DNA from 3 places in the Nocardioides perillae genome. Region 2 is predicted to be linked to each of the others. Evidence: predicted binding sites of a transcription regulator. Region 2 holds the regulator's gene; each other region holds the start of a gene.
The links. The regulator LexA, encoded in region 2, represses DNA repair genes until DNA is damaged. The targets are predictions, from matches to a motif close to TCGAACANNTGTTCGA.
Positions count from the first base shown of each region.

Region 1: the regulator LexA is predicted to act here: its motif matches at 2,361-2,376, upstream of BJ989_RS05020 (HNH endonuclease signature motif containing protein).
Region 3: the regulator LexA is predicted to act here: its motif matches at 1,433-1,448, upstream of ruvC (crossover junction endodeoxyribonuclease RuvC).

Region 1 covers NZ_JACCAC010000001.1:1,076,049-1,080,348, reverse strand. Annotated here, with positions in the region: gene BJ989_RS05035 (mechanosensitive ion channel family protein) at 1-691, shown strand, start outside; gene BJ989_RS05030 (hypothetical protein) at 837-1,919, shown strand; gene BJ989_RS05025 (hypothetical protein) at 2,004-2,267, shown strand; gene BJ989_RS05020 (HNH endonuclease signature motif containing protein) at 2,416-3,792, shown strand; gene BJ989_RS05015 (hypothetical protein) at 4,018-4,300, shown strand, end outside.
Region 2 covers NZ_JACCAC010000001.1:1,329,474-1,333,773, reverse strand. Annotated here, with positions in the region: gene BJ989_RS06275 (hypothetical protein) at 1-195, shown strand, start outside; gene BJ989_RS06270 (LysM peptidoglycan-binding domain-containing protein) at 421-843, opposite strand; gene BJ989_RS06265 (SDR family oxidoreductase) at 1,179-1,985, opposite strand; gene lexA (transcriptional repressor LexA) at 2,158-2,877, shown strand; gene BJ989_RS06255 (alkaline phosphatase D family protein) at 3,171-4,300, shown strand, end outside.
Region 3 covers NZ_JACCAC010000001.1:2,601,951-2,606,250, reverse strand. Annotated here, with positions in the region: gene pdxT (pyridoxal 5'-phosphate synthase glutaminase subunit PdxT) at 1-366, shown strand, start outside; gene BJ989_RS12125 (YebC/PmpR family DNA-binding transcriptional regulator) at 548-1,315, shown strand; gene ruvC (crossover junction endodeoxyribonuclease RuvC) at 1,473-2,042, shown strand; gene ruvA (Holliday junction branch migration protein RuvA) at 2,039-2,653, shown strand; gene ruvB (Holliday junction branch migration DNA helicase RuvB) at 2,754-3,839, shown strand; gene yajC (preprotein translocase subunit YajC) at 3,935-4,300, shown strand, end outside.

The DNA of each region.
Region 1 (4,300 bases), 250 kb from region 2:
GATGCCCGGCGCGAGCCCGAGCAACGGCATCGCCCGCGTCGTCTTCTGGCTCGTCTTCGCCTTCTTCGCCGTCGCCGCGATCGGCGCTCTGAAGATCGCCGCCGTCACCGCCTTCATGAACCAGGTGCTGGCCTACCTGCCCAACGTGATCGTCGCGATCGTCATCTTCGTGGTCGCCGCCGCCATCGCCGGCGCGGTCGCCGGTGGCGTCGCCAAGGTCATGGGCGACACCCCGACCGGCAAGGTCGTCGCGACCGTCGTGCCGGCGATCGTCATGGTCATCGCCTTCTTCATGATCCTCGACCAGCTCCGCATCGCCGAGGACATCGTGCGCATCGCCTTCGCCGCGATCATGTTCTCCCTGGCTCTCGGCCTGGCCCTCGCCTTCGGCCTGGGCGGCCGTGAGGTCGCCGCCTCGATGCTGCGCGACGCGCAGTCGAAGGGCCGCGAGGCCAAGGAGCAGGCCAAGCGCGACGCGCAGACCGGTCGCGAGCGTGCCGAGCAGCAGGTCCCGAGCCAGTCGGGCGGCTCGCACGACACCCCGTCGTACTCCACCTCGGGCTCGACCGCCGGCTACGGCTCGACGGGCGGCACGGGTGCCGGCTACGGCACCACGCCGGGCACGTCGACGGGCTACGACAGCGGCTACGACCCCAACGCCACCCAGCCGGTCATCCCGCCGGAGCGGTGAGCCCTCGGGTCACCCCCCGGTGACCCACCAGCTCCACCTCAGCCAACGCCCCGGCCGCGCAGCGGCGGCCGGGGCGTTGCTGCGCCCGGGGTCGGGCTCGATGCGGTGTCGGCGGGGTGTCGGCGCGGGGTGGCAGCATGCGCGCATGACGTCTCGGACCCGACTCGCAGGCGCGGCCGGCCTGCTCGCTGCGCTGGTGCTCAGCGCCTGCTCCGGCGGGGGCGGGCTCGGGTCGCGCAGCGAGCTCGAGGTGGCCGACGACCCGCGGGCGACGCCGGCGGAGATCTTCGAGGTCGGCCGCGCCACCGAGGCCGTGCGGGCGGGTGACGGGCGGGTGCTGGTCGTCGCCCGCGCCACCTCCGACGACGACGAGGGGCCGATCAACGCCGCCTTCCGCGTCTACGACGACTCCGGCGAGGTGGTCGTCGAGGGGCCCGACCGCCCGTCACGGGGGCGCGGCGCGGGACTCCAGGCGTACGCCCTCCCCGACGGCTTCCTGCTCGCTCGCGGCCCCGAGGGGCGGGCGACCTCGTGGGAGGTGCTCACGCCCGACGAGGACCTCGCGCCGGTCACGATCGCGGGCCGTCGGCTGCCGGGGCGGGCGGGCGACGTCGCGCTGCCCAGCTTCCCGCTGCGGCACTTCCGGCCGTCGACGCGCACGCTCTTCCGACCGGCGCTGCCGCCGGGGCGCGCCGAGGGCGGTCCGCTGGTCGACGCGGCCGGCGGGCTGTGGGCGCTCGGCGCGACCACGCGGGCGGGTGAGCCGACGCGGGTGTGGCACGCGCCGACCGGGAGGGCGCCGTGGCGCCTCGACAGCCTGGAGACGCCGGCGGGACGCTCCACGCGCGGCATCGCGCTGACCGAGCACCACGTCGTGCTGACCGTCATCGCGGTCGGGGCCGAGGACACCATCGACTCCCTGTGGGTCCTCGACCGGCGTCGGCCGGCCGCGGGGTGGCAGCGGGTGCCCGAGCGCATCCGCGACGACGGCTACGTCTTCGAGACCCGGGTGCAGCCGCTCGGGGGCGACCTCGCGCTCGTCGACGACAGCGAGCGCGCCTGGGTGGTCGACCTGCGGCGCGGCACGTGGCGCGCGGTGTCCTTCCCCTTCCCGAACCCTCGCAGCCTCACCACCACGCTCGACGGCCGCATCGACCTGGTGGGCTCCGACGGTCGCACCGCGACGTCGGCCGACCTCGGGCGGTCGTGGGAGCCGCTGCCCGGGTGAGGGCGTGCGCTGGGTCGGTGCTGCGCGGCATGGCGCGCGCTCCGGAGGGTACGGAGCCGGCACCCGACAGCGAGAGGTGATCGCGTGAGCACGCAGGACCCGCAGCAGACGGACGGCGCGACCGGTCGCGTCAGCGACTCCGGCGAGCAGGCCGAGCCGAGCTCGACGACCGAGGGGGCCGCGGCCGAGGGGCAGTACGACCCCGCGCAGGGCTCGCCCGCAGGCGGCGCCCACCCCGTGGGCGAGGCCTACCCCGCCGAGGCCACGCGCTTCGACGACCCGCAGCACCGCCGCCCCGACGAGGTGCCCGAGGGCGTGGCCGACGACGTGCTGCTCGAGGACGAGTAGCCCGTCCCTCCCCCAGCTCGCCGCCGTCCGCCCACACGCTGGTGCGGGCGGCGTCGTACGTCGTGGGTGGCCGCTGCTACGCCGGGCCGACTGTCGAACGTGTGTACGGATATGTTGCACTCTCGTGCTGGACATGTCAGAATGGCCCATGGCCATCCGGAGCGGGACGACGTCGCACCACCCGGTGTGCGACGCGCTCACGGAGGCCTCCGAGACCGTCACCCGGGTCGTGGGCTCGCCGACCTGGTCGATGACGGAGACCGACCTCGGCGAGGCGCTGGTCGCCATCGCCGCGCTCGAGGCGCAGGTCGCGGCCCTGCGGCTGCGGGTGACCGCGCAGGCGGTCGAGGACGGCGCCGGTGGCACCACGGGTGCGACGTCGACGGCCGCCTGGGCCGCGTCGCACACCCGCCGCACGCGACCCGACTGCTTCCGCGACGCGCGGGTGGCCGCGACGCTCGCCGAGCCGCGTCACCGGGCGGTGGCCGACGCGCTTGCCGACGGGCGGGTGCACCTCGACCAGGCGCGGGCCATCACCGCCGCGGTCGACGCCCTGCCGACCGACCGGGTCGACGCCCGCGTGCGGGCCGAGGCCGCGACGTTCCTGCTCGACTGCGCGGCCGTCCACGACGCGCTCGAGCTGCGCGCCCTCGGTCGCAAGGTGCTCGAGGTCGTCGCCCCCGACGTCGCCGACGAGGTGGAGCGCGAGCGGCTCGAGCGGGAGGAGCGCGAGGCGCGGCGGGCAGCGACGCTGACCATGAGCGACGACGGCCACGGCACGACCCGGGGTCGCTTCGCGATCCCCACCGAGCACGGCGACCGGCTGCGCACGCTCCTCGACGCGATCGCGGCGCCGAAGCACCAGCGGGCGCGCCGGGCGACGGAGGACGGCGGTGCGGGCTGCGGCTCGGGCGCGGAGTCGGGTGCGGAGCCGGGTGCGGTGTCGGGTGTCGGCTCGGGCGTCGGTTCGCAGCCCGAGTCCGGCGCAGGGGTGGCGGCCGGTGGAGAGCGGCCGTCGATGCCGCTGCGCCGCGGCCAGGCGCTGTGCGAGCTGATCGAGCGCTACCTGGTGAAGGACCTCCCCCGCGCCGGCGGACTGCCCGCCACCGTGACGGTCACGATGTCGCTCGAGACACTGATGGGCGGGCTCGGGGTCGCGACGCTGAGCACCGGCACGCGCATCAGCGCCGGGCGGGCCCGGATGCTCGCCTGCGAGTCCGGCATCGCGCCGGTCGTGCTGGGCGGACGCTGCGAGGTGCTGGACCTGGGTCGCACACAGCGGCTCTTCTCCCCCGCACAGCGCCGCGCCCTCGAGATCGAGCAGGGCGGTTGCACCGCCGCCGGCTGCGACTGGCCACCCGGGATGTGCCACGCGCACCACGACATCCCGTGGAGCAGAGGCGGGCCGACCGACAAGGCCAACGGCCGGTTGCTGTGTCCCCGGCACCACGCCCGCATCCACGACCCGGCCTACGACACGGTCTCGCACCCCGACGGCAGCGTGACGTTCCAGCGGCGGTGCTGAGGAGACGTCCGTCCTGGGACGGGTCTGCCCTGAGGTCGTCGGTGGCTCACGGGGTCCCGACGCGGGCCTGGCGGCTCTGCTCGACCAGCGGTAGCAGGGCCAGCACTGCTCGACCAGCGGTGGCAGGGCCGGCCCCGTCGTGGCAGGCTGCGCGGGTCGAGGACGGGGGGTCCGGTGCGGAAGACGACAGAGCAGCTGCTGGCTGCGGATCCGCGGACTGCGGGCGTGAGCGGCACTCGCCACACGCTCCGCGAGCTGGCTGACCACCACGCAACGCTGCCCCGCTGGCTGGGGCCCGACGAGCACGTACGGCGCGTGCTGCCCTGCTCGAGCACCGTGTCGAGCCTCGTCCTCCTCACCGACGTGGCGGCACTCGTGCTCGCAGCGGCCTACGAGGTGCCACCCACCCGGCTCTGGCTCCCGATCGAGGTCGAGGTCGGCCGACGTGGCCTGCTGGGGCGCCGCGTCCGGGTGCGCGACGCCTACGGCACCACGTGCGACTTCAGCG
Region 2 (4,300 bases):
GCCATCGACTTCGGCGCCACCGCGCGCGGCGGGCAGGGCTCGGCGTGGGCCTTCCTCGCGCTCGCGAGCCTCGGGGCGATCGCGTGCCTCTTCGTCGCGCTCATGCTGGTGACGATGCTCGCCCGCGCCCTCGGGCTGGTGCGCGACCCGGCGGCGGGTCCGCGCGCCAAGGGCGGGCGGCGCGCCGCGCGCTGAGGCGCTGCTGCTCGGGTGGGCCGGCTCGGCTGCGGCGCTGGTTGGCTCGGGGAGGGTCGGGGCGCTCGCCGACCCCGGACGTGGCCGGAGGGCGGGACCGTGGGGTGTCCCGCCCTCCGTCTTCCCCAGGTCCGCAGGTCGGGGTCGAGGCGACCCGCGGGCGTCCGTGGTGCCGACCGAGCAAGGTCGGCACGACGCCGGGCGTGGGGCCCGGCGGGACGACGATCAGCCGGCGAGCGGCACCCGCAGGCGCTGGCCCGCGTCGAGGGCGGCGGACTCGAGGGCGTTGAGCCGCTCGATCTGCACCATCACCTCGCGGATGTCGGAGCCGGTCGCGGCGCGCTCGCTCGCGATCTCCCACAGCGTGTCGCCGGTGCCGACGGTGATGACCTCGGTCGGCACGTCGGTGCCCGGGCGGTCGGTGGCGACCGACGACTGGCCCAGGAAGAGCGCGGCGCCCAGCACGACGGCGAGGCAGAGCCCGAAGACCACCAGCCGGCCGCGGCGGGTGAGCCGCAGCTCGCCGCGGGCCGCGGCAGGGCGGCGAGCGGGCGTCGTACGGCCCTGGCTCGTGCGGCCCTGAGTCGTGCGGCCCTGAGTCGTGCGGGCGGGGCTCAGGAAGGTGGGGTCGATCGTCATCGTGCTCATGGGGACCTCCGGGGAAGGGGCGGTCAGCCGCGTCGGGTGTGTCCGGTCGAGCAGATGTCTACGGGCGACCACCGACAGTCCTCACGAGCCGGGCTGCGGCGCTGCTGTCGACCACACGTTCGATCGAACACACGTACGACGTTAGAGCACGTGTTCGAACAGCACAAGGGCCTGGCCGAAAGTGTGTTCGACTCGCGCTCGGGGTGCGCCATCACCCCGCCGCGACCGTTCAATTGCTGGGTTGGCGCCCGGTTACGCGTCGGTAACCGGGCCACAACCCAGCAATTGCCCCACCACCGGGGCCCAGACGTACGCCGGGACGAGCGGCAGCCGCGTCAGTTGCGGCGGAGCGCGGCGCGCCCCTGCTTGGCGAAGACCGCGATCCCCTGCTGCGCGAGCGACGGCAGCAGCGAGCTGCCACGCATGACCCCGCCGCGCCAGGCGGGCAGCGTGCGCACGACGCGGTGACCGCCGACGAGCCCGACCGCCTCGGCGGCCACCTCGTCGACGCTCAGCAGCCGACCCCCGGAGCGCACGAGCGCCTTGGCCAGGCCGTCGTCGCGCATCGTGGCGACCATCTCGGTGTCGACGCCGTCGGGGCACAGTGCGTGCACGCGCACCTCGTCGGGCGTCTCGGCCTGCACCGACATGGTGAGGGAGACGACCGCGGCCTTGGTGGCGGCGTAGGTCGACAGCCCCGGCACCGGACCCAGGCCCGACAACGAGGCGATGTTGACGACGTCGCCGCCGGCCGGCCCGAAGCCGGCCAGCGCCGCACGCGTGCCCCACAGCGCACCCTTGAGGTTGACGTCCACGAGCCGGTCGACCTGGTCCGACGGCAGGTCGGCGAGGGCGCCGTCGTGACCGACGCCGGCGTTGTTGACCCACACCGCGAGGCGACCGTGGCGCGCCGCCTCCGCCGCGACGGTCGCGTGCGAGGCCTCCGAGCGCACGTCCTGCGCCAGTCCGGCCACGGCCCCGATCTCGGCCGCGGCCTGCTCGGCGCCCGCGCCGTCGACGTCGGTGACCACCACGGCGTACCCCCGCTGCACCAGCTTCTCCGCCACCGCCCGGCCGATGCCGCGCGCGGCACCCGTGACGACGGCGGACAGGACGGACGGGCCGGCGGCGGGAGTGCTCATGGCGGCGAGTCTGCCCGACACGCCGTTCGAACAGGTGTTTGAACCACCCCGCCCGCTCGCGCTAGCGTGCGCTCACCGGTCCCGAACGGCGGGACCACGGAGCCTCCCGGGCGCCCGGCCCTGCGCTGACGCACCCGCGCGACGGCTCCGGCGCGGGCACGGGAGGCGCACGATGGCAGGCACGAAGAAGCGGGTGGCCGAGCTGCCCGACGGACCCCCCGACGCGACGGGCCTGACCCCGCGCCAGCAGCGGGTGCTCAACGTGATCCGCGACGCCGTCGAGCACCGCGGCTACCCCCCGAGCATGCGCGAGATCGGCGACGCCGTCGGCCTGTCGAGCTCCTCCTCGGTGGCCCACCAGCTCAAGGTGCTCGAGGAGAAGGGGTTCATCCGCCGCGACCCCAAGCGCCCCCGCGCCCTCGAGGTCTTCCTGCCCGAGTCCGCCGCCGGGCGCCGCGCGGTCGGCGCGGCCACCGACACCGGCTTCGACGAGACCGGCATCGGCGACGCGCTCCCCGCCGCCCAGTACGTCCCCATGGTCGGCCGCATCGCCGCCGGCGGGCCGATCCTCGCCGAGCAGCGCACCGAGGACGTCTTCCCGCTCCCCCAGCAGCTCGTCGGCGACGGCACGCTCTTCATGCTCGAGGTCTCCGGCGACTCGATGGTCGACGCGGCGATCTGCAACGGCGACTACGTCGTCGTGCGCCAGCAGCCCACCGCCCACAACGGGGAGGTCGTGGCGGCGATGATCGACGGCGAGGCGACGGTCAAGACCTTCCAGCGCAAGGACGGCCAGGTCTGGCTGCTCCCCCACAACGACGCCTACGACCCGATCGACGGCACCCACGCCACGATCCTCGGCAAGGTCACCGCGGTCCTGCGCCGCCTCTGACCCCGACGCTGCCCCACGCCGGCCGGCCCCCGCACGGGGGTCGGCCGTCGTGCGTCCACAGGCAGGCCCGAGGCGCCCGTCGTCCCCAGCCAGTACGCCGCGCCCGCCGCCGCGCGCCCTCGCCGGCCACTCCGTCACGCCGCCTGCGTCATGCGGAGCGCGCGCGATCGCGTCGCCTCCGCATGACGCACGCCGCGCCGAGGCCCCACCGCCCCCGGTGACCAGCAGCCGAACAACCGGCGACTTTCGCCGAACCACCGTCACCACCCCCTCCCGGCGTCGTTCAATCCAGTGTGACCACCCCTGACCCCCAGCACGTCGCGCGCCGCACCGTCCTCGCGACCGGCGCGGCCGGCGCCGTCGGCGCGACCGCCCTCGCGAGCGGCAGCGCCGCCGCCGAGCCGGCCCCCCGCACCCGACCCCGCCGCAGCAGCGCGCAGCTCTTCGCGCACGGCGTGGCCTCGGGCGACCCGCAACCGACGGCCGTCGTGCTGTGGACCCGCCTCACCCCGACCGCCGCGGCGACCCCGGGCTCCGGCAAGGGCCCGAAGGCGCACGTGACGTGGCAGGTCGCCACCGACGCCCGCTTCCGGCGGATCGTGAAGCAGGGCACGGTCACCACCAGCGCCAGCCGCGACCACACCGTCAAGGTGCTCGCGACCGGCCTGCGCCCCGCGACGTGGTACCACTACCGCTTCGTCCACCGCGGCGTCGCCAGCCGTCCCGGCCGCACCCGCACCGCCCCCGCGCGCGACGCGCTGCCGGGCAACCTGCGCCTCGGCGTGGTCTCCTGCGCCAATCTGCAGGCCGGCTTCTTCAGCGCCTACCGCCACCTCGCGCGGCGCCGCGACCTGCACGCCGTGCTGCACCTCGGCGACTACCTCTACGAGTACGCCCCGGGCCAGTACGGCCGCGGCCAGGGCAACGAGGACGTCCGCCGCCACGTGCCCGCGCGCGAGATGGTCAGCCTCGCCGACTACCGCCAGCGCCACGCGCAGTACAAGCGCGACCCCGACCTGCAGGACCTCCACGCGCTGGCGCCGATGATCGTCACCTGGGACGACCACGAGGTCACCAACGACCAGTGGCGCGACGGCGCGGAGAACCACGACGCCTCCGAGGGCGACTACGTCCGCCGGCGCGCCCGCGCCCACCGCGCGTACGACGAGTGGATGCCGGTGCTCATGGACGGCACCGCCCGTCTCGGCGACGGCGCCCGGCTCTACCGCCGGCTGCAGTTCGGCCAGCTCGCTGAGCTGAGCATGCTCGACCTGCGCACCTACCGCAGCCAGCAGGTCGGCGGCGTGCCGACGCCCGTGCCCAACCCCGACGCCACCGTGAGCGACCCCGACCGCACGATCCTCGGGCGCCAGCAGATGGCGTGGCTCAAGGCCTCGCTGCAGCAGGAGCGCGCGCAGTGGAA
Region 3 (4,300 bases), 1.3 Mb from region 2:
GCAGGCGGGATGCCCGCCTTCGGCACGTGCGCGGGGATGATCCTGCTGGCCGACCGGATCCGCGACGGCGCGCCCGGACAGGAGACGCTCGGAGGCCTCGACGTCACGGTGCGCCGCAACGCGTTCGGCCGGCAGGTCGACTCCTTCGAGACCGACCTCGACGTGAGCGGGGTCGAGGGCCCCGTGCACGCCGTCTTCATCCGCGCCCCCTGGGTGGAGGAGGTGGGCGACCGCGTCGAGGTGCTCGCCGAGGCGGCCGACCACCCGGTCGCGGTGCGGCAGGGGCCGCTGCTGGCGACGTCGTTCCACCCCGAGGTCGGGCACGACCTGCGCCTGCACCGCCTCTTCCTCGACCTCCTGGGCTGACGGTCGCGGTCCGGTCGCGGTCCGGTCGCGGCGCGGTCGCGGCGCGGTCGCGGCGCGGTCGTGGCCGGCGCGGCGCCCCCCGGCGCCGCCGGTAGGATCGACGACCGGCACTCGGCACACACCGAGCAGGCACCCAGCAGGCACCGAGCGGGCACCGAGCGAGTCGGAAGAAGAGGGACGCATGTCAGGCCACTCCAAGTGGGCGACCACGAAGCACAAGAAGGCCGCGATCGACGCCAAGCGCGGCAAGATGTTCGCCAAGCTGATCAAGAACGTCGAGGTCGCGGCCCGCATGGGCGGCGGTGACCCGGCCGGCAACCCCACGCTCTACGACGCGATCCAGAAGGCCAAGAAGTCCTCGGTCCCCAACGACAACATCGACCGCGCGGTCAAGCGCGGCTCCGGTGCCGAGACCGGTGGCGCCGACTACTCGACGATCACCTACGAGGTGTACGGCGCGCAGGGCGTCGGCATCCTCGTCGAGTGCCTCACCGACAACAAGAACCGGGCCGCGATGGAGGTGCGCACCGCCGTCACGCGCAACGGCGGCACGATGGCCGACCCGGGCTCGGTCTCGCGACTCTTCCACCGCAAGGGTGTCGTGGTGGTCGCCAAGTCGCAGGACGGCAAGGACGTCAGCGAGGACGACGTCCTCGAGGCCACCCTCGACGCCGGCGCCGAGGAGGTGGAGGACCTCGGCGAGCAGTGGCAGGTCGTCTCCGAGGCCACCGACCTCGTGGCCGTCCGCACCGCGCTGCAGGCCGCCGGCCTCGACTACGACTCCGCCGACGTGCAGTTCGTCGCCACGATGGACATCCCCGTCGACGCGACCGCCGCGGGCAAGGTCTTCAAGCTCGTCGACGCCCTCGAGGACCTCGACGACGTGCAGGACGTCTACAGCAACGTCGACGTCTCGGCCGAGGTCATGGCCGAGCTCGAGGACGCGTAGCGGCGACGCGCCAGCGGAGCCGCCGGCGGTGGTCGAGCGAGCCGCGTGGCTGAGCCTGCGAGGACGCGATCGGCGTGTCGAGACCGGGTGGACCGGTCACCGCCGTAACGTCCCGTGTCGAACTGACGTTCGAGCCGAGGAGCGACGCGTGCGCGTGCTGGGGATCGACCCGGGCCTGACCCGCTGCGGGATGGGCCTGGTCGAGGGCGACGTCGGGCGGCCCCTGCGCCTGGTCGACGTCGGCGTGCTCCGCACCTCGGCCAGCGAGCCCGTCGCGGTGCGCCTGGTCACCATCGAGCGCGGCATCGACGCCTGGATCGACGAGCACCGCCCCGACGCGGTCGCGGTCGAGCGGGTCTTCGCCCGCTCCGACGTCAGCACCGTCATGGGCACGGCGCAGGCCAGCGGCATCGCCCTGGTCGCCGCGGCGCGCCGCGGCCTGCCGGTGGCCCTGCACACGCCGAGCGAGGTGAAGGCGGCCGTCTCCGGCAGCGGCCGCGCCGACAAGGCGCAGGTCGGGGCGATGGTCACCCGCATCCTGCGCCTCGACGCCGCACCGAAGCCCGCCGACGCCGCCGACGCACTCGCGCTCGCGATCACCCACATCTGGCGCGGCGGGGCCCAGGCACGCATCGACGCCGCCGTGGCCGCGAGCCGGAGCCGGACGCCCGCCGGCACCCGACCCAGGACCGTCACCGGGCCCGCCCCGGCGAGGAGGAGAGCATGATCGCGTTCGTCCGCGGCCGGGTCGCCGAGGTCGGCCTCACCAGTGCCGTGCTCGAGGTCGGCGGCGCCGCCGGCGGGGTCGGACTCGAGCTGCTGTGCACCCCGGGCACCCTCGCCGCGCTGCGCCTCGGCGCGGAGGCGTCGCTGCCCACCAGCATGGTGGTGCGCGAGGAGTCGCTGACCCTCTTCGGCTTCGCCGACGACGACGAGAAGCAGGTCTTCGAGCTCGTGCAGACCGCCTCGGGCGTCGGCCCCAAGCTGGCCCAGGCGATGCTCGCCGTGCTCAGCCCCGACGCCGTGCGCCGCGCCGTCGCCGACGAGGACGTCAAGACCCTCACCCGCGTCCCCGGCATCGGCCAGAAGGGTGCGCAGCGCATCATCCTCGAGCTGCGCGACCGCATCGGCGCCCCGGTCGGCGCCGCGCCCCTCCCCGGCGCCCCCGCCCCGGGCGCCGCGCCCTGGCGCGACCAGGTCGCCCAGGGCCTCGTCGGTCTCGGCTGGTCGGCCAAGGAGGCCGACAAGGCGGTCGAGGCCGTCGCCGACCAGGCCGGGGACCGCCCCGACGTCGGCGCCCTGCTGCGCGCCGCCCTCCAGACGCTGAGCCGGGCCTGACGTGCCCCACTCCGACGACGACCTCGACACGGCCGCCGACGGCGCCTCCACGGCGTACGCCGGTCCCGACGCCCGCCTCAGCGCTGCGGAGGACGCCCACCTGCGCACCCTGACCGCGGCCGAGGCCGAGGGCGACGAGCGGGCCGTCGAGGCCGCGCTGCGCCCGCGCACCCTCGACGAGGTGGTCGGGCAGGTGCGGGTGCGCGAGCAGCTCGGGCTGGTCCTCGAGGCCGCGCGTCGCCGCGGTCGCGCTCCCGACCACGTGCTGCTCTCGGGCCCCCCGGGCCTCGGCAAGACGACGCTGGCGATGATCATCGCCGCCGAGATGGGCAGCCCGCTGCGGCTCACCAGCGGCCCCGCGATCACCCACGCCGGCGACCTCGCCGCGATCTTGTCGGGCATGGTCGAGGGCGACGTGCTCTTCGTCGACGAGATCCACCGGATGTCGCGACCGGCCGAGGAGATGCTCTACCTCGCCATGGAGGACTTCCGCGTCGACGTGGTCATCGGCAAGGGCCCGGGTGCCACCGCCATCCCGCTGGAGATCCCGCCCTTCACGCTGGTCGGCGCGACGACCCGTGCGGGGCTGCTGCCGGGGCCGCTGCGCGACCGCTTCGGCTTCACCGCGCACCTGGAGTTCTACGAGCCCGACGAGCTCGAGCTCATCGTGCGGCGCTCCGCCGACCTGCTGGGCGTCGAGCTGGCCGGGGGAGGCGCGGCCGAGATCGCGTCGCGCTCGCGCGGCACTCCCCGCATCGCCAACCGGCTGCTGCGCCGCGTGCGCGACTACGCCCAGGTGCGCGCCGACGGCGTCGTCACGCAGCCGGTGGCGCGCACCGCGCTCGACCTCTACGAGGTCGACTCCTCCGGTCTCGACCGGCTCGACCGGGCGGTCCTCGACGTGCTGTGCCGCCGCTTCGGAGGCGGGCCGGTGGGCGTCTCGACGCTCGCGGTGGCCGTGGGGGAGGAGCGCGAGACCGTCGAGGAGGTCGCCGAGCCGTTCCTCGTGCGCAGCGGGCTGCTCGCCCGCACCCCGCGCGGTCGCGTCGCGACGCCCGCGGCCTGGGAGCACCTCGGCCTGCCGGTGCCGGCGGCGAGCGCGTGGGGCGCCTGGGTCGGCGGACAGCCCGGCGGGGCAGGAGAGCCGGGTGACGCCGCGCTCTTCGACGACGACCCGTCGACGTAGACTCCGCGGCGGGCCGGCCGCGCCGGCCCGACGCCCTGCCCGCGAGCGGCCGGCGCCGACCCCCACGGTGCGCCGCTCACGTCGAGAGGTCCTCCGTGGAGTTCCTGCCCATCATCGCCATCGCCCTGCTCTTCTGGCTGCTGCTGATCCGGCCGCAGGCCAAGCGGCAGAAGGAGCTCTCCCGCATGCAGTCGTCGCTGCGGCCGGGCGACGAGGTGATGATGGGCTCGGGCATCTTCGCCACGGTCACCGCCATCGACGACGACCGTGCCCGGGTGCACGTCGAGGTCGCCCCGGGCGTGCAGCTGCAGGTGGCCCGTGGCGCGATCGCCCAGGTGGTCGAGCAGGCCGACCGTCTCGACGAGGTCGACGGCACCACGGCCCCCGACGACGCCAGCGACCTCGTCGACCCGACCGACCCGACCTCGCGCCGCGACGAGCAGGGCCCGCGCGGGGACCAC